4 regions of the Undibacterium sp. TC9W genome follow, and region 1 is predicted to be linked to each of the others. Evidence: predicted binding sites of a transcription regulator. Region 1 holds the regulator's gene; each other region holds the start of a gene.

Region 1 (3,199 bases):
CGAATTGCAAAAAGACAGCGAAGGGAAATATCTCGGTGCCAAGAAAATTGAGCAAAGGCTCAATGCTCTGCTGGCAGATTTGCAGATAGAAAAAATACGTGAAAGCCAGGCGCTGTCACTGTCAGGTGGCGAACGCCGCCGCGTCGAAATTGCCCGTGCACTGGCGACCAATCCACGCTTTGTCTTGCTGGATGAACCCTTTGCCGGTGTTGACCCTATCGCCGTCATTGAAATCCAGCGCATCGTGCGCTTCCTCAAGGAGCGCGGCATAGGTGTGCTGATCACCGATCATAATGTGCGCGAAACCCTGGGCATCTGCGATCACGCCTATATCATCAACCAGGGCGCGGTACTTGCCAGCGGCAAGCCTGACGACATCATACAAAATGAATCTGTACGTCGCGTTTATCTCGGAGAACACTTCCGGATGTGACGGGAATCATCATGAAACAAAGCCTGCAACTACGTACCTCACAACATCTGGCCTTAACGCCGCAATTGCAGCAATCAATACGATTATTGCAGTTATCCACTTTGGAATTGCATCAGGAGCTGGAGACGCTGCTGACTGATAACCCCATGTTGGAACGTGTCGATGATCCCCTCGATCACGCCGTACGCCTGCTGGCCGACGGTGCCATCAATACCAGCAGTACTTCTACCGATGCCGGCATGGAAGCACCGGCAGCAAGAGAAGACAGTGACAGGTCAGCAGAACCGGCTGCCGCAGATGCAGAAACCGTCATCAGCAATGACAGCACCACCTCCAGCGAAGAAGACTGGGGCTTTGATGATGTACAGCATGGCAGCAAATCTGGCGATGATGAGGATGGCCGCCCGCAGCTGGGTGCTGCTCATATCACCTTGCGCGAGCACTTGCTGGAACAGATGCGCCTGAACCTGCGCGAACCGCGTGACCGTGCTCTGGTCGAGTTGATGATCGATGCGCTCGACAATAACGGTTACCTGACCGAAACATTAGATGAAATACATGCCAGTTTGCCACTGGAGCTGTGCGTAGAACCAGAAGAGCTGGCATTTGCGCTGAACATGCTGCAAAGCTTTGACCCGGCAGGTGTCGGTGCGCGCAGCCCGTCTGAATGCCTGGCCTTGCAAATCAGGCGTTTACCAAAAGTTGCTTTCGTCATACGCAGGCTGGCATTGCAAATTGTTGAAACACAACTGGCTTTATTTGCACAAAGAGATTTCACCAAACTCAAGAAAATCTTCGATTGCGATGACGAAGATTTGCGCGATGCACAAACTGTCATCCGCCAGTGCAAACCGCGCCCCGGCCTGGCCTTTGCTGCGGATGAATCTGACTATGTTGTACCCGATGTGATCGTCAGAAAATCCGGCAACGGCTGGCAAGTCATGCTGAATCAGGATGTCATGCCCAGGCTGCGAGTCAGCAGCATGTATGCCAACATCATGAAGCAAAACCGTGGTGAAGCTGGCATGGGCGCACAATTGCAGGAAGCACGCTGGCTTATCAAGAATATGCGGCAGCGTTTTGAGACTATATTGCGCGTTGCACAAGCCATAGTCGAAAGGCAACGCAATTTTTTCACCCACGGTGCTGTTGCAATGCGCCCCCTTGTTTTGCGCGAAATTGCTGATACACTAGGATTACACGAGAGCACTATCTCACGTGTAACAACCCAAAAATACATGTTGACCCCACATGGCATGTTTGAGTTGAAGTACTTTTTCGGCAGCCATGTCGCGACGGAAACAGGGGGTGAAGCATCTTCCACCGCGATACGTGCACTCATCAAGCAGTTGATAGGAGCAGAAGACCAGAAAAGCCCACTCTCTGATAGCAAAATTGCAGACATGCTGGGTGAACAGGGCATGGTAATTGCCCGACGGACAGTTGCCAAATACCGTGAAGCCCTCAAAATCCCCCCAGTCAGTTTGCGTAAATCTTTGTAAGCAGTCCTTGTAATCACGGTTTGAATTGCTATATATGATTTAGCTCAAGGCAAATAAATGCTGAGAGCGTATCGTTATAGCAAGCAACATCACTATAGGAGCACAGTATGAATCTCACCATCAGTGGACATCACGTCGAAGTAACTCCTGCAATTCGTGAATATGTACATACCAAACTAGAACGTATCAGGCGGCATTTCGACCAGGTCATTGATATCGCCGTCATCCTGACGGTGGACAAGCTCCGGGAAAAGGATAAACGACACAAAGCTGACATTAATTTGCATATCAGCGGTAAAGATATCCACGTTGAAAGTCTGGCGCATGATCTGTATGCAGCCATTGATGCACTGGTAGATAAACTTGATCGCCAGGTCATCAAGCATAAAGATAAAATGCAAGACCATCAGCACGACGCCATCAAGCACATACCTGATCCGGCATCGGCTTCATAAGACCCCAGTCCTTGCCCGAACAGGGTTGCGGACATCCAAAACAAGGACGCTAGAAGGCGTCCTTTTTGTTGGGTGAATGGTTTCTTTGTACGGCTGGTTTTTGATGCTTTAAATTTCAAATAAATAGTTTACTTTTATTACTACTTGTCACGTCCATCGCTCAAAAAGCTGCGAATTAGTTGATTCACGGCATTTTTATTAACGTCATTCCAGCGTGCTTTTAGCTGGAATCCAGTGACGTTCGCTGTATGCCATGGTGCTTGTTACAAGTGGCGCTTTGACTAAAGCGATTGCCCTCCGTGGATACAAGCCGGGTCTCGTCCCGGCAGCCGAAATACTTTCTTTGCGTCGCCAAAGTAAGTATTCAAAGAAAGGCGACCCAGGCGTAGCCGCCCCTACGGGGTGCCCATTTGTGCAGTACAAAAAATGGGAAGATCCGAAACTCGCCTGCGGCTCAAACAGCGGCTCTTCTTTTTCCATTTTCTGTACTGCACAAATGGCGGCTACACATGGGAACTGCGAAAAGTCAAAAGCAACCGCAACGTCAAACTCAACAGCAACAGCAACCCAAAAAGTCAAACCTAACAGCAACGAACATGCCGCCCTTACGCTATTTCCTCATAAACATATACACCCCGTGACTACCAAGCCTGACAAAGTTAAAATAGCAGCTTCATCCCCTACCCTGCATAGTCAACATTATGAGCGAATTTGTACTTACCTCCGTCAAGAACAATATAGGCTACATCACTCTCGACAGGCACAAAGCACTCAACTCGCTGTCTCTCGATATGGTAAGAGCAATGACG
Region 2 (3,199 bases), on a different contig from region 1:
ATGGCGTCTTCACCAGTGCCAGCTTCAAAAAACTCCCAGTCCGGATGCACTGCTTTGACGTGCGCACGGATCACCATGCGGGAAACTTTACTATCGTCAACAATTAGTATTTTTTTCATAATATTTTTTATGCAAGATAAGTGCACTCAACGGTTGTGAGTAGCAGCGCAAATTCATTCTACCTTAGAGCGACACAAAATTCGCCCTCCAGATGATCAATTAATGTTTCAAATGATTACGCTTTTTGCTTCAAACGTCGCCACAAAGTCGTCCTGCTGATACCCAGATAGTCTGCCGCTGCTTCACGGTTGTGGCTGAATTTTTCCATGATCAGTTCCAGTGACTCTGTTGCAGCCAGATCGCCAATGTTGCCTGATCTGCCTGCCATATCTGTGGGGGGCTGTTGTATAGGCTGTTGTATATATAGTTCAGGCAAGATTTTTGCCACGAAAGCAGGTGTCAGTGCCTGCAGGGGCTCTGCCGCCAGGAACAGGGCCAGGCGCTCCATGAGATTGCGTAATTCTCTTACATTTCCTGGCCAGTCGTAGGTTTGCAGCAGACTGCCGCAAGTGGCTATTTCTGCATGCAGGTTGGCGTGTGGTCTGGCACCCATGGCAGCCAGTGCATGCTTGAGGCACCATACTGCGAGGGGCAGCAGGTCGTCAGGACGCTGACGCAAGGGAGGCAGGTGCAGGCGTAATACAGCAAGGCGGAAATACAGGTCAGCGCGAAACTTTCCTTCTTTTACCCGGCTTTCGAGGTCGCAATGGGTAGCGCTGATGATGCGCACATCTACGGGGATAGGACGCATGCTGCCTACGCGGTTGATTTCGCGCTCTTCCAGCACCCGCAACAGGCGGGTTTGCAAAGTCAGTGGCATTTCGCCTATCTCATCAAGGAATACCGTGCCTCTGTGGGCAATTTCAAACAAGCCGGCATGGCCACCACGCTTTGAGCCTGTGAACGCACCATCTTCATAGCCAAATAGTTCAGATTCCAGCAGACTTTCGGCAATTGCACCACAATTCACGGCGACGAAGGGCTGGCGTGCCCGCGTGCTTTCCCTGTGTAAGGCCTGAGCCGCCAATTCCTTGCCGGTGCCGGTTTCACCTTGTAACAACACTGTTGCCGGGGAGCGTGCGAACAGGGAGATGGATTTGCGGGTGGCTTGCATGATGGCGGAGTCACCCCGCAAATCATTCAGACCATGCTTGGCGCGCAGAGATTCAGCAGCAGGGTGATGCCGTCCTCTGGCGGATTCCAGTCGTGTCAAGCGTGCGATTTCCAGTGCATCATCAAAAGCCTGCCGTATCGATGTGGCGGAATACATGAAAATGCCGGTCAAGCCTGCTTCTTCAGCCAGGTCGGTAATCAGACCTGCGCCGACGATGACCTTGGTGCCGCCCGCCTTGAGTTCACTGATCTGGGCACGCGCATCTTCTTCTGTGACGTAGGTGCGCTGCTCCAGCGGGAAACCGAAGGTCGTCTTGAAATCTGCCAGCTCAGGCATGGTCTCCTGGTAATTGATGAGACCGATGGCGGGCGACACCTTGCGCGCCCTGGCCAGTGCCTGCATGACATCAAATCCGCTGGCCTTGGCGATAACGACAGGGACGGGCAGACGGTTTTTGAGGTAAGCCCCATTTGACCCAGCCGCGATAACGGCATCACACCTCTCGGTCTGCAGACGCTCTTTCAGATATTGGGCGGCCTCTTCAAAACCCATGTGTATGGGTTCTATGTCGGCGCTGACATCATATTCAACCATGATGTCGCGGAACATATCAAACAGGCGCGAGATGGAGACTGTCCAGATGACAGGTTTGTCGTGGGCGTCGCGTAGTGCAGGAGGCTGTTTCATGTATGTTTCAATTGATGTTTCAAAATTCAATTTGAAACGTCATTATGAAACAAATTTGCGACATTGAACAGGATTGAATTTGCTCGCTAGACGAATAAGTAGTTGATTTATATGCATATCAGCCTGAAACAGCAGTCAGACCGGGGTTGCTGGCACGCCGATTGCAATACGCATCCCAGAATCTGTTCATTAACCTGAAAGCATACATATGAGTACATACTCCGCAGGTGCCGCCTTCCGCAAGGCGATGCAGGAAGAATCCCCTCTCCAAGTCGTCGGTGCAATCAATGCCAACCATGCCTTGCTGGCCAAACGTGCCGGTTTTAAGGCGATCTACTTGTCTGGTGGCGGTGTGGCTGCCGGTTCCTTGGGTTTGCCTGACCTGGGCATTTCCAATCTTGACGATGTCCTGACTGATGTGCGCCGCATTACCGATGTCTGCGACCTGCCTTTGCTGGTCGATGTCGATACCGGTTTTGGTTCCTCTGCCTTCAATGTGGCGCGCACAGTCAAATCCATGATCAAGTTTGGTGCTGCGGCTATCCATATCGAAGACCAGGTGGGCGCCAAGCGTTGCGGCCATCGCCCTGGCAAGGAAATCGTCAGCAAGCAGGAAATGGTAGATCGCGTAAAAGCTGCAGTTGATGCCCGTACTGATGACAATTTCGTCATCATGGCACGTACTGATGCGCTGGCAGTTGAAGGTCTGGAAGCAGCGATAGAACGCGCCCTGGCATGCGTAGAGGCGGGTGCCGACATGATCTTCCCGGAAGCGATCACTGAGCTGGCGATGTACAAGCAATTCGCCAACGCAGTCAAAGTACCTATCCTGGCAAATATCACTGAATTTGGTGCTACTCCTTTGTTCTCGGTTGAAGAGCTGGCTGCGGTGGATGTGGGTCTGGTCTTATATCCATTGTCCGCTTTCCGCGCCATGAACAAGGCTGCAGAAAACGTCTATGGCGCGATACGCCGTGACGGCACGCAAAAGAATGTCGTCGATACCATGCAAACCCGTATGGAATTGTATGAACGCATCAATTACCACGACTTTGAGCAAAAGCTCGATGCGCTGTTTGCGCAGCAAAAAGCCAAATAATAATGATATAAGCTGTCCCGTCCTTGTGCCACATCAATCTGGCGGATGGGAACAGCCCTGAATATGAACCTCTGGAGAAATAATCATGACTGAAGCAGTTCCTTTCAAACCTAAGAAATCCGTCGCCCTTTCTGGCGTTACTGCTGGCAATACCGCACTGTGTACCGTTGGCAAAACCGGTAATGACCTGCATTACCGCGGTTACGATATCCTGGACGTGGCAGACGCCTGCGAGTTTG
Region 3 (3,199 bases), on a different contig from region 1:
TGAATTCACCGGCAGAAAACAGGTCTATGCCTGTCACTTTCAGTTTGGTGGAGGTGACTGAACCCTGGTAACGGCCTATGCCAAAATTAGCCAGGTGATTGGCGCAGACTTTGGCCATTTCAAACAGAGGTGCGACCAGACCGTACACAGTGCCGCGATGATTCACGCATTCGCCGACAGAGTAAATGCGCGGGTCATAAGTCTGCATGGTGTCATTGACGATGATGCCGCGATTGCAGTACAGGCCAGCAGATTCTGCCAGTGCTGTATTAGGACGTATGCCAACTGCCATGACGATCAGTTGCGCAGGGATTTCCAGGCCATCGGTAAAGCGTATGGCTTTGACGTGACCAGCATCATCACCAATGATGGCTTCGGTATTTTTTTCGAGCAGGAAGTTCAGGCCGCGGTCTTCCAGAGATTTTTGCAGCATCTTGCCAGCAACAGGATCAAGCTGACGCTCCATGAGCCAGCCTGGCAGATGCACGACAGAAACGCTCATGCCGCGCATTTTCAAACCATTGGCGGCTTCCAGACCCAGCAGACCACCACCGATAACGACAGCATGTGTATGCTTTTCTGCCGCTTCTATCATGGTGTTGGTGTCGTAGATATCGCGGTAGGCAATCACGCCCTTGAGATCCTTGCCTGGAACCGGCAACATGAAAGGTGTAGAGCCAGTGGCCAGCAGCAGACGATCATATTCAGTCTGGGTACCGTCTTCGGCGATCACGATACGTTTGTGGCGATCGATTTTGGTGATTTTTTTTCCGAGGTGCAGCGTGATATTATTTTCTTCATACCAGTCGACATCATTAAGCATGATGTCTTTGATGGTTTGCTCGCCTGCCAGTACTGGTGATAGCAGGATACGGTTGTAATTGGCATAAGGTTCTGCACCAAATACGGTAATGTCATACAGGTCGGGGGCGATCTTGATTAATTCTTCCAGGGTACGCACACCTGCCATACCATTCCCTACCATCACTAGCTTAAGTTTCTTCATGGCTGCTCCTTTGCTTGTCTCCCCAGACTCTAAGCAAGAGCAATGCCAGTTCATTTTTATCTGAGGGAAAGCCAGACTGTTTTTATAAGCCTGCACCAATTTAACTGCGCATTAATATGGTTTTCACCAAGAAAAACGGAGGATTCCTCTGTTGGCAGCAAAAGCAATGCCACTTATTGAAGCATGCACCCGAAATTCTCGCGGCACTCATACAAAACCCAGCCATTCCGGTGCATTGCACCATTTAATTCAGAGCACGCACAGTTTTTGCGCAGAAAGTTTTGTTTTCAATCATGAAATACGCGAATCATCTGCACATTTTGATGGCACGTCCCTTGCAAGTGGCATGCGTGTTCACTATTGGAGCGATCATGCAAAAAACTTCCTTCTGGAAAGCCGGGCACACGCCCACCTTATTGGCATCCTTCTTTTATTTCGACCTGAGTTTCATGGTCTGGGTATTGCTGGGGCCACTCGCCATCCAGATTTCCAAGGACCTGGGCCTGACCGCTGCGCAAAAAGGCCTGATCGTCGCTACCCCCTTATTGGCCGGTGCCCTGCTGCGCATCGTCATGGGTGTGCTGGTCGATCATCTGAAACCCAAGAAAGCCGGTTTGATAGGGCAGGTCGTCGTACTGGCAGGATTATGCTGGGCATGGCTGGGGAATTTGCACACTTATGAACAACTGCTGTTCCTCGGCGTGATCCTGGGCGTCGCAGGTTCTGCCTTTGCCGTGGCATTGCCGCTGGCATCGCGCTGGTATCCGCCTGAGCACCAGGGCACTGCTTTGGGGATAGCGGGTGCAGGCAATTCCGGCACCGCCTTTGCCGCCCTGTTTGCACCAGCACTGGCAATTGCCTTTGGCTGGCAAAATGTGTTTGGCCTGGCGCTGATACCCTTGTTCATCGCTTTGGCGGTTTACCTGATTTTTGCCAAGGATGCGCCAGGTGATGCGCCTAGCAAATCCCTGACTGAATACCTGGCCGTGCTGAAAGACAAAGACGCCTGGTGGTTCATGTTCTTTTACAGCGTCACCTTTGGTGGTTTCTCTGGCCTGGCATCTTCCCTGACGATTTATTTCAATACGCAATATGGTTTAACGCCAATCACAGCCGGTTACTTCACTGCTGCCTGCGTGTTTGCCGGTTCTCTGGTGCGCCCCATGGGTGGCCGTATTGCTGACCGCATAGGTGGCATCAAAACCCTGTCTGTCATGTACACCGTCGCTTCTGCCTTCCTTTTCATTGCATCCATCGGTTTGCAATCTGCGGCTGCTGCAGTATGTGTATTCGTGGTTGCCATGCTGGCCTTGGGCACCGGCAATGGTGCGGTATTCCAGCTGGTGCCGCAGCGCTTTCGTAAAGAGATGGGTGTCATGACTGGCCTGGTGGGCATGGCTGGTGGCATAGGTGGTTTTTATCTGGCGGCCAGCATGGGTTATTCACGCCAGATCACCGGCAGTTATCAAATAGGCCTGTCGATTTTCGCCAGCCTCGCCATCATCGCCTTGCTGGGTTTATCATTGGTCAAGAAACGCTGGCGCACGACCTGGGGCTCTGCCGCCATGACTACTGCAAAAATCTGAATACACAAAATACACAAAATACACAAAATACACAAACATGCCACTGACAGTCAGCACAGGACATCACAGCGTCGCTGGCATACGCCCGCGTAATGAAGACTTTGTCGGCATGGTCACGCCAGGCGAACCCGAGCTGTCCTGCAAAGGCATGGTATTGGCAGTAGCAGATGGCGTCTCTGGCAATGAAGGCGGGCGCGAAGCGGCTGAATATGTAGTACGTGGCCTGCTGACCGATTACTATGCCACGCCTGACACCTGGGAGGTAACAACAGCACTCGATAAGGTGCTGGTCGCCATGAATAGCTGGGTACAGCAGCAAGGCTCAGTCCGCCGTGAGCTGGCAGGCATGGCCACTACCATGACCTCACTGGTCTTGCGCGGACGCATGTATTACAGCGCCCACGTGGGCGACACCCGCTGTTACCTGTTGCGTGACGGTGCCTTGCAAAAACTGACCCAGGATCATGTCTGGGACAGACCAGAGATGCAACATGTGCTGACCCGTGCCATCGGCCTGGACAACCACCTCGTCATCGATCATGGCATGGGTGAGCTGCGTGTCAATGATGTCTTTTTGCTGGCTTGTGATGGCATCTGGGCCAGTCTG
Region 4 (3,199 bases), on a different contig from region 1:
GAAGAAATGCTGACTGTGACTCTGCGTCTGGATAGCGAAGAAGAAAAACCAAAATGGGATGCACCGCTGAACCCATGCGAAAGCCGCATCGCTGCCCGCTTTGGCGTCAGCCAGAAAGACCGCCCGGCCGACAAATGGCTGGTCGATACAGTACGCTGGGCCTGGCGCGTTAAAGTCTTCATGCATCTCGATACTGAGCTGATGGGCAAGCTGCGCGAAACCGCAGAAATTGAAGCCATCAATGTATTTGCCCGCAACCTCAAAGCCCTGCTGCTGGCAGCACCTGCCGGCCCACGCGCCACCATGGGTCTTGATCCTGGTCTGCGTACCGGCGTCAAAGTAGCGATCGTGGATGCCACTGGCAAGGTCGTTGAGCATGCGACCATTTACCCGCATCAGCCGCGCAATGACTGGGATGGTTCGCTGCATGTATTGGCGCAACTGGCAGCCAAGCATAATGTATCGCTGATCTCCATCGGCAATGGCACGGCTTCGCGTGAAACCGACAAGCTGGCCGGCGATTTGATCAAGCTCAAGCCTGAACTCAAGCTGACCAAGATCGTGGTCTCTGAAGCCGGTGCATCGGTGTATTCCGCTTCTGAATTTGCTTCCAAGGAATTGCCTGACCTGGACGTCTCCATCCGTGGTGCGGTATCAATTGCCCGTCGCCTGCAAGACCCGCTGGCTGAGCTGGTGAAAATTGATCCCAAGTCCATCGGTGTTGGTCAGTACCAGCATGATGTCAGCCAGTCACAACTGGCGCGCTCGCTCGATGCCGTCGTTGAAGATTGTGTGAATGCGGTTGGTGTCGATGTGAATACGGCTTCTGCTCCTTTGCTGGCGCGTGTGTCTGGCCTGTCGTCCAGCGTGGCGCAAAGCATCGTTAATTTCCGCGATGCCAAGGGTATGTTCAACTCGCGTTCAGACTTGCGTGCAGTACCGCGTCTGGGTGACAAGACTTTCGAGCAAGCAGCCGGTTTCCTGCGCATCATGAATGGCAGCAACCCGCTTGATGCATCTGCAGTCCACCCTGAATCTTATCCACTGGTAGAAAAAATCCTGGCTGATATCAAGAAGGATGTGAAGGGCGTCATCGGTGATGCTGGTTTGTTGAAGTCTTTGAATCCAGCCAAATACGCTGATGAAAAATTTGGTGTGCCGACCATCACCGACATCATCGGCGAGCTGGAAAAACCAGGCCGTGACCCGCGTCCTGAATTCACGACCGCCACCTTCAAGGATGGCGTGGAAGAAATCAAGGATTTGCGCCCTGATATGATTTTGGAAGGCGTAGTTACTAACGTTGCCGCCTTTGGTGCTTTCGTTGATATTGGTGTGCATCAGGATGGCCTGGTACATATCTCTGCCTTGTCCAACACCTTCGTCAAAGACCCGCATACAGTCGTCAAGGCTGGCCAGGTCGTCAAGGTGAAAGTGCTGGAAGTCGATGTCAAACGCCAGCGCATCGCCCTGACCATGCGCCTGACCGATGCAGCACCTGTCGCTGGCAGCAAGCCTGAACAACGTGGCGACCGTAACGACGCCAAGCGCCTCAATCAACACCGCTCGCAAGCCCAGGCACCAGCACCCGCTGGTAATGCGATGGCTGCGGCGTTTGCGAAATTGCGTGGGTAAGTAATAAGTAAGAAATAGACTAGTTGATCAGACTGTCCCAAATTGTGACAGTCTGATCTGTGTTGCGAAATAATGTGACACCTTGATTTGTCATTCCTCTCTCCTCCGCAAATCCGTCATTAGCATCGGCAGTCATTCTCCCTCTGCACCTTCTCCCTCGCTAATCTGTACCTGCTGTATTTTTCCGCAAGGAAAATATTTTAGCCATGGCACGCCGTTTGCGTTGTTATCCCCGTGTCGCAGCTTATGCACACCATCTAATAAACAACGGAGACCACCATCATGAACATGGCAGACATCAGCAAACTCGGTATCAGCAATCCTTTCGCCAAACGCTACGATAATTTCATAGGCGGCAAATTTGTGGCCCCGGTCAAGGGTGAATATTTCGAGAATATCAGCCCCGTCATCGGCCAGGCTTTTTGCGAAGTCGCGCGTTCAACCGCAGAAGACGTGGAACTGGCACTCGATGCCGCCCATGCCGCCAAGAAGGCATGGGGCAAGACCTCGCTTGCTGAGCGCTCGAACATCCTGAATAGAATTGCAGACCGCATGGAAGCCAACCTCAGCCTGCTGGCAACGGCAGAGACCATAGACAATGGCAAACCCATACGCGAAACCATGGCGGCGGATATTCCTCTGGCGATTGATCACTTCCGCTATTTCGCCGGCTGCATAAGGGCGCAGGAAGGCACTGTCGCGCAAATCGATGACCAAACTTATGCCTATCACTTCCATGAACCGCTGGGCGTGGTTGGGCAGATCATTCCATGGAATTTCCCTATACTGATGGCGGTGTGGAAGATGGCACCGGCACTGGCCGCAGGCAATTGCATCGTCCTCAAACCGGCAGAGCAAACACCAGCATCCATCATGGTGTTGATTGATTTGATCAAGGACCTGCTACCACCCGGCGTCTTGAATATCGTCAATGGGTTTGGTCTGGAAGCGGGTAAACCTCTGGCATCCAGCAAGCGCATTGCCAAGATTGCCTTCACTGGTGAAACCGGCACTGGTCGCCTGATCATGCAGTATGCATCGCAAAACATCATCCCTGTCACGCTGGAACTTGGTGGAAAATCACCGAATATTTTCTTCGCCGACGTCCTGGATCAGGACGATGCCTTTTTCGACAAATGCCTGGAAGGTTTTGCCATGTTCGCGCTGAACCAGGGCGAAGTTTGCACCTGTCCATCACGCGTGCTGATACAGGAATCTATCTATGACCAGTTCATGGCCAGGGCCATCAAGCGTGTGGCGGCCATCAAGCAGGGTAACCCTCTCGACAGCACCACCATGATAGGTGCGCAGGCTTCACAGGAACAACTGGAAAAGATCCTGTCTTACCTCGACATAGGCAAACAGGAAGGTGCGCAACTCTTGATAGGCGGTGAAAGAAATGTACTTGATGGTGACCTGGCCAAGGGTTATTACGTGAAGCCTACCATCTTTCAGGGCCACAACAAGATGCGCATCTTCCAGGAAGAAATCTTTGGCCCTGTCGTATCGGTCACTACCTTCAAGGATGAAGAAGAGGCGATATCAATTGCCAACGACACCTTGT

What was found. Region 1 encodes sigma-54, which starts transcription at its own class of promoters, with help from an activator protein. Its sites were predicted from a motif close to TGGCANGNAANCTGCTTT; they were not measured.
Region 2: a site for sigma-54 is predicted at 2,012-2,029, ahead of prpB (methylisocitrate lyase). Genes of this name have one in related genera too.
Region 3: a site for sigma-54 is predicted at 1,331-1,348, ahead of ACO0LN_RS15645 (nitrate/nitrite transporter). Genes of this name have one in related genera too.
Region 4: a site for sigma-54 is predicted at 1,843-1,860, ahead of adh (aldehyde dehydrogenase). Genes of this name have one in related genera too.

What each region holds. Positions count from the first base shown of each region.
Region 1 is NZ_JBMPPJ010000013.1:54,459-57,657, reverse strand. It holds gene lptB (LPS export ABC transporter ATP-binding protein) at 1-433, shown strand, start outside; gene ACO0LN_RS18510 (RNA polymerase factor sigma-54) at 445-1,935, shown strand; gene hpf (ribosome hibernation-promoting factor, HPF/YfiA family) at 2,043-2,390, shown strand; gene ACO0LN_RS18500 (enoyl-CoA hydratase/isomerase family protein) at 3,092-3,199, shown strand, end outside.
Region 2 is NZ_JBMPPJ010000012.1:114,130-117,328, reverse strand. It holds gene ACO0LN_RS17960 (response regulator transcription factor) at 1-119, opposite strand, end outside; gene prpR (propionate catabolism operon regulatory protein PrpR) at 236-1,861, opposite strand; gene prpB (methylisocitrate lyase) at 2,070-2,960, shown strand; gene prpC (bifunctional 2-methylcitrate synthase/citrate synthase) at 3,046-3,199, shown strand, end outside.
Region 3 is NZ_JBMPPJ010000010.1:20,429-23,627, forward strand. It holds gene nirB (nitrite reductase large subunit NirB) at 1-1,006, opposite strand, end outside; gene ACO0LN_RS15645 (nitrate/nitrite transporter) at 1,378-2,592, shown strand; gene ACO0LN_RS15650 (protein kinase domain-containing protein) at 2,630-3,199, shown strand, end outside.
Region 4 is NZ_JBMPPJ010000027.1:65,186-68,384, reverse strand. It holds gene ACO0LN_RS26325 (Tex family protein) at 1-1,635, shown strand, start outside; gene adh (aldehyde dehydrogenase) at 1,918-3,199, shown strand, end outside.